Regions from separate parts of the Paenibacillus sp. NPDC058174 genome, predicted to be linked through region 2. Evidence: predicted binding sites of a transcription regulator. Region 2 holds the regulator's gene; each other region holds the start of a gene.
The links. Region 2 encodes LexA, which represses DNA repair genes until DNA is damaged. Its sites were predicted from a motif close to CGAACATATGTTCG; they were not measured.
Positions count from the first base shown of each region.

Region 1: ACFVVF_RS00045 (DNA polymerase IV) is a predicted target of LexA. The motif match lies at 1,157-1,170, and genes of this name have one in related genera.
Region 3: ACFVVF_RS07630 (DNA polymerase IV) is a predicted target of LexA. The motif match lies at 1,550-1,563, and genes of this name have one in related genera.

Region 1 covers NZ_JBHVUY010000001.1:7,609-10,890, reverse strand. Annotated here, with positions in the region: gene ACFVVF_RS00050 (hypothetical protein) at 1-708, opposite strand, end outside; gene ACFVVF_RS00045 (DNA polymerase IV) at 1,190-2,443, shown strand; gene ACFVVF_RS00040 (YhjD family protein) at 2,440-2,913, shown strand; gene ACFVVF_RS00035 (DUF2515 domain-containing protein) at 2,957-3,282, opposite strand, start outside.
Region 2 covers NZ_JBHVUY010000001.1:970,180-973,461, forward strand. Annotated here, with positions in the region: gene ACFVVF_RS04335 (hypothetical protein) at 1-10, opposite strand, end outside; gene ACFVVF_RS04340 (DUF896 domain-containing protein) at 140-325, opposite strand; gene ACFVVF_RS04345 (LysM peptidoglycan-binding domain-containing protein) at 486-863, opposite strand; gene lexA (transcriptional repressor LexA) at 1,024-1,644, shown strand; gene ACFVVF_RS04355 (YhjD family protein) at 1,726-2,091, opposite strand; gene ACFVVF_RS04360 (WYL domain-containing protein) at 2,073-2,294, opposite strand; gene ACFVVF_RS04365 (hypothetical protein) at 2,416-2,670, shown strand; gene ACFVVF_RS04370 (hypothetical protein) at 2,853-3,282, shown strand, end outside.
Region 3 covers NZ_JBHVUY010000001.1:1,660,112-1,663,393, forward strand. Annotated here, with positions in the region: gene ACFVVF_RS07625 (ferredoxin) at 1-74, opposite strand, end outside; gene ACFVVF_RS07630 (DNA polymerase IV) at 207-1,484, opposite strand; gene cimA (citramalate synthase) at 1,700-3,282, shown strand, end outside.

The DNA.
Region 1 (3,282 bases), 960 kb from region 2:
CAACGAATCGATCTCCTGTATGCAAGGCATATTTTCGATATCCCCTGGCTCAAAGCTGTCCAGTCGGGATATTTCCAGCAACAGCTTATCCAGCTTCAATAAAATTTCCTCATTGGTGCCTATTGAGCTTTTTATGTAGGACAGATAATCGTTGTACACATCCACCTTCGCCTGAATCAATTCCCGTGAAAACGTTGCCGGTTTCTGGGTTAATACCCGCTTGAACTCCGCCTCGTCAAACAGCTGAAGCCTGCTCAGCATGCTGCGGATATTGAGATAAAACAGCTTCTCAACCTCATACGTCACGGAAGCGAATTTTTTGTAGCTGAGCTCGGATGCATCAAAACGCTGGTTCAGAACGTTCAGAAGCGTATCCTTTTTCTTCCGGATTCGATCCAGCTGCTCCAAGGAAACGTCAACATCCTCCTCAAGCACCTTAATCCGCTTATAGACGGTCAGCGCCTCCACGTAGTCCTCATGCGTAGCGACCTCCTTGACCGGTATTACGACCGGCTGCTTAAACAGTAAGGCATAACTGCCATAAATGATGACAAGCGCGCTTGCCAGCAGCAGCGTGACCCCAATCGCCGTCGAAAATGCCGTTCCGCCAATTGTGACTCCCAGTAAGCCGGGCGATAATACGTAAATATCCAGTGCCGCCACCGCAGCGATGATGACCAGCAGCTTGATATATTTGCTCGTCGACAAAACTTACACCTCCCCTGCCCCTACGGAATACACATTTTTCTCTACCCGTGTTATTCCTGCTAACGTGAAAAAAGAATAGAGCCAATCTGCCGTTCTTCATGCTAACACTATTCATTACGTTGCATTTCCGGAATCGGTTACAATCTTACCCCTCGTTACCCGCTTTCGTCCGGCCAAAACTTTTTTCATATAATGACACTTTAACATGAAATTTGTACCAATTGAACTAGATATGAAGATGTCCTGCTAAAAAAAATGAATAACGCTTGAAATTTAGGCGGCTGCTTGATGAAAACAAAAGAAGGACCGCTCGATTGCTCAAGCAGCCTGAAGCGGATTTTTTTCTATTATGCGCAAACCGGCCATCGAGCAGATTGCCCCACTGTCTAAAATTACCTCCGGTTTATCCCTTGCATCATCTGGCTTCATCCGGTATATAATAAGAATAAGAACATACATTCGCATATAGAAGGTGAGAATAGTGGAACGTACCATCATGCTGATCGACTGCCAGTCGTTTTATGCCTCTGTTGAAAAGGCGGCTCATCCCGAATATCAGGATGACCCGATCGTTGTGGCCGGTGATCCTTCCCGCCGCTCCGGCATCATTCTCGCCGCATGCCCGATCGCCAAAAGCTACGGCGTAGTCACGGCCGAGACGCTGGGTGAAGCGCTTGGCAAATGTCCCAATCTCGTCGTCGTCAAGCCCCGTATGCAGCTCTACATTGACGTGTCGCTGTTGATCACCAAAATTTTCGGCCAATACACCGATTTGGTGGAGCCCTTCTCCATCGACGAACAATTTCTCGACGTGACCGGTTCCATCGCTTACTACGGTTCGCCAGAGCAGATCGCCACCTTAATCCAGGCGAAAATTATGGTTTATACAGGTGTATGGGCCAGGGTCGGCATCGGTCCGAACAAGATGCTGGCGAAGATGGCGACGGATATTTGGGCGAAAAAAAATGACTCTGGCATTTTTACGCTTCGGGAGTCTGGCGTGCAGGAGCTGCTCTGGCCAATGCCGGTAGGGAAGCTTTTCGGCGTCGGCTCACGTATGACCGCCCATTTCCAGCGCATGGGCATCCATACGGTCGGCGATCTCGGCCGGATGCCGCTTCCAGAGCTGAAGCGCCGGCTGCATGCCCGCATGGGCAGAAACAGTGACATTCAGGCCGAGCTGTACTGGCAGACAGCCAACGGCATTGATCCTAGTCCGGTCAAGCCAGGTACCCATGACGCACAGCAAGCAGTCGGACATCAAATGACGCTGCCGCGCGACTATGCCAAGCCGCATGAGATCGATATCGTACTCCTCGAATTAAGCGAGGAGGTGTGCCGCCGAAGCCGGGCCAAGGGCTACATGGCGCATGTCGTTGCGGCTGGAGCGCAGGGCGCCGATTTCGACCACCCAACAGGCTTTTTCCGGCAGATGAAGGTGCCTGACCCGACGAATATTACGAAGGAAGTATTCGCCGCTGCGCGATCACTCTTTTACTCGCATTGGGATCGGCTCCCGGTCCGCAAGCTTGGCGTCACGCTGTCCAGCCTCGTACCGGATGATCAGTATCAGCTAACGCTGTTCGGCAATCGGGAAAAGGAACGGCGGCTGGAACGTACGACGGACTCAATTCGCAGCAAGTTCGGAACGACTTCAATCTTAAGAGCCTCTTCGCTGCTGGATGCCGCACAAGCCCGTGAACGCAGCCTCAAAATTGGAGGACATTATAAATGAGCAAAAAACTTGAAGGAAACGGTCGCTGGGAATCCAGCCGCATGATGCTGCCTGAGCATCGGGAGCAGTACCTGCAACGCCGCGCACCGCAGGACATCAAGCCGGTTCCTGTTCCAACGAAGGAAGAACTTGAGTTCATCCGCGACTTCGTGCTGCTGCCAATGATGCTGAGCATCGTCGAGAAAAACCTCAGAGATATTGAGTTGTCCTCCTATACGATGAAGCCGCTCTTTATTAGAGCCTCCTTCGCCGTCGTTAGGCTCATTGAGAATGATCTGGCCGCCGTGCGCAAAGAACTTCAAATGCGGAAGATCCAAGTATTTCAAGATGAGCTTGAAAGCGAGGGCGGTGCTATCCATTATCGGTTCGTCTGCCGCGGCTACGAGGATCGCTTCTCCATGATCCGCGAAGTAGCTCGCGCCCAAATCAGCATACGCATCGCGAAATATATCGCCAAAGTGTGCAACTGATAGCTGAAATGAACGCCTAAATTAGCTGACCCTCAGCAGACTGTTACAACTTTACATCGACATGCTCAGCAGCCAGTACCCCCAGCTCGATTCGCTCCAGTAGCAAGCCGTATTCCTCTGTCAGCTCGAACGAGGGCGGAATAGGCAGCTCGCGGAAGAAGGGCTCGGCATCCGCTGTGTCTCGAAACCAGTCACCCGGCTCCGGCGGCTCTACGGGCCAATCCGGCCATGCTGCCTCCAGCTCGGGACTGTACATCGGATGTGCCCCAGGAAGCAAACTTCCGGACTTCAGCCTCATTTCATAGGGCTCCTCAGGCGCCCCCTGCCTCGACCGTGTGAACAAGTGCGGAGCATAGTCGGCGCGTGAGC
Region 2 (3,282 bases):
ATCGTGACACTTCCGTTTTCCTCCTATTAAATATGTAGTGTGTATATGCAGCGCAGCCGGCGGCGGAAATGACCGTTGCTCATGCGAGCGCAGGCCGTTCCCCTCCAATTCCAAAATCCGGCATAACCTTCGTATTGGATTATTGCTTGTTCGCATCCGGTTCATCTACAATTTCAATGTTATCCAGCTGCTGCCGGAAATTGTTACGGAAGTTTTCTAAATACTTCTTACGCAGTTCGTCGCGCTCGGCGAGCTCTTCCTTCGTTAACCCAACGGTTTTATTTTTACGTGAAAGCTCGTTGATTCGATCGATTAATTGACCCATTATATGCTCACCCCACTTGCTGTCTAATTAAACACTCTTACCTATTTTGACTTTTCACGCCTTCAATTGTCAAGGCAAGGACAGGAAGAAGCAAAAAAGGACAGTCGAAAGCCGTATCGGCCCCGCTCTGTCCTATCAGTTCTAACGCTTGTTTTCTATATTAAAGCTTCGGAACGATCAGCTTCTGTCCCGGCGTAATCGTTACAGTGGCAAGCTGGTTGCGTTCCTTAATCTTATAGACATTGAACCGGATATCGTCTGCGTCTTTCGTATACCGCTGAGCGATGCCCCAAATCGTATCGCCTGAAGAGACTACAATTAATTGTTCATCTGCTCCAGGTATAGTATGTCCGCCCGAAGCGTTCGTCTGCATCAACAAGAAGCTTGAAAGCAACAGCGCCATTAATGCTGCGCATACGACCCATTTGAGTAAATGACGGCGAGCAGACTGCTTCACTGTCTCTAACACAGCGCGGCTAGCCGGCGTGTCCTTATGTATGGTCTTGTAAAAAGAAGGATTCGAAATATTCATCATCATGATTATCAGCACCCCAAACATTTGTTCTGTTCTCAGATTACACGAACAGGTGTTTGCAGTCAATAGAAAAATGCGAACTTTTGTTTTTAGGAACTTATGTTTGTACGAACTCCGGTTCTGTGCTATAATTTTTTACAAATCTATTTTTTGGAGTGATCTCATGTCGAAGATTTCCAACCGTCAACAGTCGATCCTTGAATTTATAAAGAATGAGGTCCGGGAGAAAGGCTATCCGCCTTCTGTCCGTGAAATCGGCGAAGCGGTCGGTCTAGCATCCAGCTCCACAGTTCACGGCCATCTGGATCGCTTAGAGAAGAAAGGCCTTATCCGCCGCGACCCGACGAAGCCGCGCGCGATTGAAATTTTAGATCAAGAAGATGTGGACGGCATCATCCGCCCTTCCGTAGCTCAAATCCCGGTCGTCGGGAAGGTTACGGCTGGCGTACCTATTACCGCAACGGAGAATATTGAAGAATACTTCCCTATCTCGACGCAGTTCGTCGGTGATGACGACGTCTTCATCCTTAACGTAATCGGTGAAAGCATGATCGAAGCTGGCATACATAACGGCGACTACGTCATCGTCCGCCAGCAGCCGTCGGCTAACAACGGCGATATCGTCGTTGCAATGACTGAGGAAGACGAAGCGACCGTCAAGCGCTTCTACCGCGAGAAGGATCATATCCGCTTGCAGCCGGAGAACTCGACGATGGAGCCGATTCGCCTCCGCAGCGTGACCATTCTCGGTAAAGTAATCGGACTTTTCCGCGATATCCACTAAGCTGGCCCAAAAAGACTGTCCCCGCTAAAGCAGATGCGATTAGGCATCCGCTAGCAGGGACAGTCTTTTTTCAATACATCATTAACGGAACAGGCTGCCGATATACCGCTGCAGCTTATTCGCCATTTCTTTTTTGACAACATGGCGAAGCAGTGCGTACTCCGATTTATATCCCCGCAAAATAACTTCATACAATATGCCATCGTCATTCCGTTTTACTTCCGCAATGCTTGCCTTCAGCTTCCGCACTTGCGAACGAACGCTGCGAATATCCTCTTCGATTATGCGAAGCACCATTTCACTGCTCTTCACGTACAGCATTTTCATGGAATAGCCGGACTCCATCATCGCTTTCGAGTTATTCATAACCGCATCCCTGACAAACGGCAAAATGCAATAATCCTGGATTAGACGATATTCTTCTTCATTTATGCTTTGCGCTCCCATAACAAGCCGCCTCCCCCGCCTCTTCCCGCTAGCTCAACGTCCACGATGCCATCCAAATTAAAAATGCGAATCGCTTGCGCCGACAAGCAGTAGCCTTTCATTCGGCCGTTCTTCACGGATATGACCTGAACGTTGCGTATGCTTACATTGCGCTTCCGATCCAAGTAAATAAGCTGTACTACTTTACCGATATATCTCTCCATCTCATCTCATCGCCTCGCATAGAACGTTTGTTCCTATTATACACCAAACATACGTTCTTGATGCAAGATAAAAAAAGTTCCAGCATCTGCTGCTGAATCTGCTCGGTTCAAGCTGGGCTCTATGGATCAAAATGCAAATCTGCAGGTTGTGCGCCGCTGTTTGGTCGATTTTCCGCTTCAAAATGCAAATGTGCAGTTTGATCAGCCCAAAAAGCCGCTTCTGAGTGAAAAAGAGAGATTTCAAATGTACTTTTGCATTTTGATCGCGATTTTAGCCCTTTTCAGGCTCATTCACCTGCACATTTGCATTTTGTTTCTTCTCAATCTCAATCACAGGAAGATTAACTGTGAAGCCGACGATACCAAGCGTAAATGATTTAGTACACCAACATCTGGATCACAATCTTGGCAGGCTCCGCTTTATGAGTGCAGACAATTATCAGCGATTAAACGTGATTTAGTTTTCCATTATCGGACATTATTCGATTATTTTCAGAAAATAATAGGAAACATGTGGGTTTTATAGTAGAATACTAGGGACACAAATTTTAGGAGGAAATGATGAAAAAACTTGCAATCGCACTATTCGCTGCCGCCATTATTCTTACAGGATGCTCGAGCTCGAGCGACGGGAAAAACACATCCGAGCCTGTAAAACAAACGAATAATGCAGAGAAAACGGACAAAGAGAAAGGTGTCGAGGTTGATAAAAACCTCACAAACGTAAAAATTACGCTGCCTGCCTCCATGTTTAAAGATGCTGACCTAGACCAAGTGATCGCTGAAGCGAAGAAAGATGGCGTCAAGGAAGCTACAAAAAATGAGGATGGCTCCCTTACGTATACGATGTCCAAATCCGACCATAAAAAAATGCTGAAAGAGATGGAAGACGGCATAGCGGACTCGAATAAGACGCTGAAAGAAGAAGGTACGTTCGCTTCTATCAAAGATGTAACCTATAACAAATCGATGGATGAGTATGAGATGA
Region 3 (3,282 bases), 690 kb from region 2:
ATATCAGGCGCAGTTGCGCCGCAAGCGCCGCACGCGATACAGGTATCTTTCTCTACCCATGTAAACTTAGCCATCGTATAGTTCCCTCCCGAGCAATGATAAACGGATACAGTACATATATATGCTTGTCTTCCGCTTGCTTATGAATAGTGTAAACCTTCACTCATCAATATATAACAACTATCGCTTGTTGGCAACAATGACCGTTAATTTACGGGATCTCCTTCGTCTCGCTGCAGGGAGGTTCCGCGGAGCCGTTTGTTGCGGATCAGAGCGGAAGGATCGTCTCCCAGCATGCCTGCCGTCAGCACCGCATCCTCGCCAAATTTATCGCGCAAGAGGTCCATCGCTTTGGTGAGCGCCTCTTTGCGCGGCTGCTGTTCATAGTCGAATAAATCAAGCTGCACGGCCGTTTCGGCTTGCGGAGACAAGTTTTGCAGCGTAATGCCCAGAAGCCTTACCGGTTCTTTGCTGCGCCAGTGCTCATCGAATAACCGGCAGGCTTCCCGATAAATATCATCGGCTGTGTTAGTGGGCGAGCGCAGCGTGCTGGAGCGTGTAATCGTCGACATATCCGGTTTGCGGATTGTAATCTGTACAGTAGCTGCCATCAGCTTTTGCCGGCGCAGCCTTCGGCCCGTCTGATCCGCCAAATTGAGCATAATCCGGTGTACATCAGCCCGCTCCGTCACGTCATGAGGCAGTGTGGTCGTATGGCCGATCGATTTATTGCTGCCGCGATCTGGATTGACCTCGGAATGGTCGATGCCGTGTGCAGCAGCCTTCATCCATGAGCCCATAACGCCGAATTGCTTCGACAGCATATGCTCGTCTGCAGCCGCCAATTGCCCGATCGTATGAATATGAAGCCGCTTCAGCTTCTCCGCCGTCTTCTTGCCGATGCCAAACAGCGTGTCGCTTGGCTTCTCCCACAGCAAGCCAGGCACATCGCGTATGCGAAGCACCGTCATGCCGTTCGGCTTGAACATGTCGGACGCCATCTTGGCAAGGAGCTTATTGGGAGCCACGCCAATGGAACAGGGCAGACCCCATTCCTTTTGAATACGCTTCTGGATCGTCTCTGCAATTTCCAGCGGTGTTCCGAAAATTTTGGAGCCGGTAATGTCCATATAGCATTCGTCGATCGAGATCGGTTCAACAAGCGGCGTATATTCCCGCGCAATTGCCATGAAGCCCCGGGAATATTTCCGATATAAATAGAAATCCGGCTGAATAATAATAAGAGCTGGACAAAGCTTGGTCGCTTGCCTCACCGTCATTCCGGTTTTTACACCCTTAGCTCTGGCTGCATAAGAACAGGTAACGATAATGCCCTTTCGGAGCTCGACGCTGCCGGCTACCGCCGTCGCTTTTCCTTTATATAGCTCCGGATTCTCCGCCTCATGGACAGAGCAATAGAACGCATTCATATCCAAATGGAGAATGACCCGTCCCTTTGCCGGATAATTTTGTTCCACATTCATTGTATGCCACCACCGTTAACAGAGGAACGACTTACTGTCATAATTAGTTATATCCAGCATACAACCGATCACTTGTTCGCGTCAATGCAGCAGCCCTTGCAGACAAGCTCGCAAAGGAAAATAAATTGCATCATCCTCTCTACATTCCGTGCAACAAGTGTTATAATAATACATTATGATTTGTAAAGGCTATCAGTGAAGGAGGCGTCCCGGCAATGACAACATCCATTTCGATATTTGACACGACGCTGCGTGACGGAACACAAGGCGAAGGGATCAGCCTGTCAGCGGATGATAAATTGAAAATTGCGCAAAAACTCGACGCATTGGGCGTTCATTATATTGAAGGCGGCAATCCAGGAAGCAACAACAAAGATATCGAGTTTTTCCAACGGGTAAAAGGCTTAAATCTGCAAGCGAAAATTACGGCTTTCGGCAGCACCCGCCGGAAGTTCAGCTTGGCTGAGCAAGATGCGAGCCTGCTGCGTATCGCTGAATCTGGCGTGCCGGCTGCAACGCTTGTCGGCAAGTCATGGGACTTTCATGTCCACACTGCGCTGCAAACGACACTGGAAGAAAATCTTGCGATGGTCTACGACTCCATCGCGTTCCTGAAGCAAAGAGGCATGGAAGCGATGTTCGATTCCGAGCATTTCTTCGACGGCTACAAGAACAATCCGGACTATGCGCTGGCTGTGCTGCGCAAAGCACAAGAAGCAGGCGCTGACTGGCTCGTTCTGTGCGACACGAACGGCGGAACGCTGCCGGGAGAAATTCATGAAATCGTCAGCCGGGTTCGCCAGGAGCTCTCCGCTCCAATCGGCATTCACACCCATAATGACTGTGAGCTGGCTGTTGCCAACACTTTGGCAGCCGTACAAGCAGGAGCCCGTCAAGTGCAAGGCACGATTAACGGCTACGGCGAGCGTTGTGGCAATGCCAACCTCTGCTCGATCATTCCGAACCTGCAGCTCAAAATGAACTACGATTGCCTATCCGACGACAAGCTCAAGGCATTGACTGGAACAGCGAGATATGTGAGTGAAATCGCCAATGTGAGCATGCCGGTAGGTCAGGCCTACGTCGGCAACGCAGCATTTGCGCATAAAGGCGGTATTCACGTATCTGCTATTATGAAGGATTCCAAGACGTATGAGCATATTCAGCCGGAACTCGTCGGCAACAAGCAGCGTATTCTCGTGTCTGAGCTTGCGGGACAGAGCAATATCATTTCCAAAGCTCAAGAGCTTGGCCTTGATATCAATGCCAACAATGAGAAAACGAAAGAAATTATGGATCATATCAAGGACTTGGAGCACAAGGGCTATCAGTTCGAAGGTGCTGACGCTTCGCTGGAGCTGTTGCTTCGGGAAGCATTTGGCGAGACGAAGGAAACGATCAAGGTCGATTCGTTCAAAATGCTCGTTGAAAGTTCCAAAGGCAATATGATGTCTGAAGCGATCGTCAAGCTCAATGTTGACGGGCATCCGGTATATACTGCCGCAGAAGGCAACGGCCCGGTTAACGCGCTGGACAATGCGCTCCGCAAAGCGCTGATTCCTTATTATCCAAAGCTGGAGGAAATCCACCTCTCCGACTATAAGGTTCGCGTCTTTGACGAAAAGGATGCAACGGCTGCTAAAGTTCGCGTGCTGATCGAATCGACAAATTCAGAATCGACTTGGAGCACTGTTGGCGTATCGAGCAATGTAATCGAAGCCAGCTGGGAAGCTCTCGTTGACAGCCTGCGTTATGCCCTGCTCAGCATGCCGAAGTCTTCGGCGGCTCCTGCTGACAG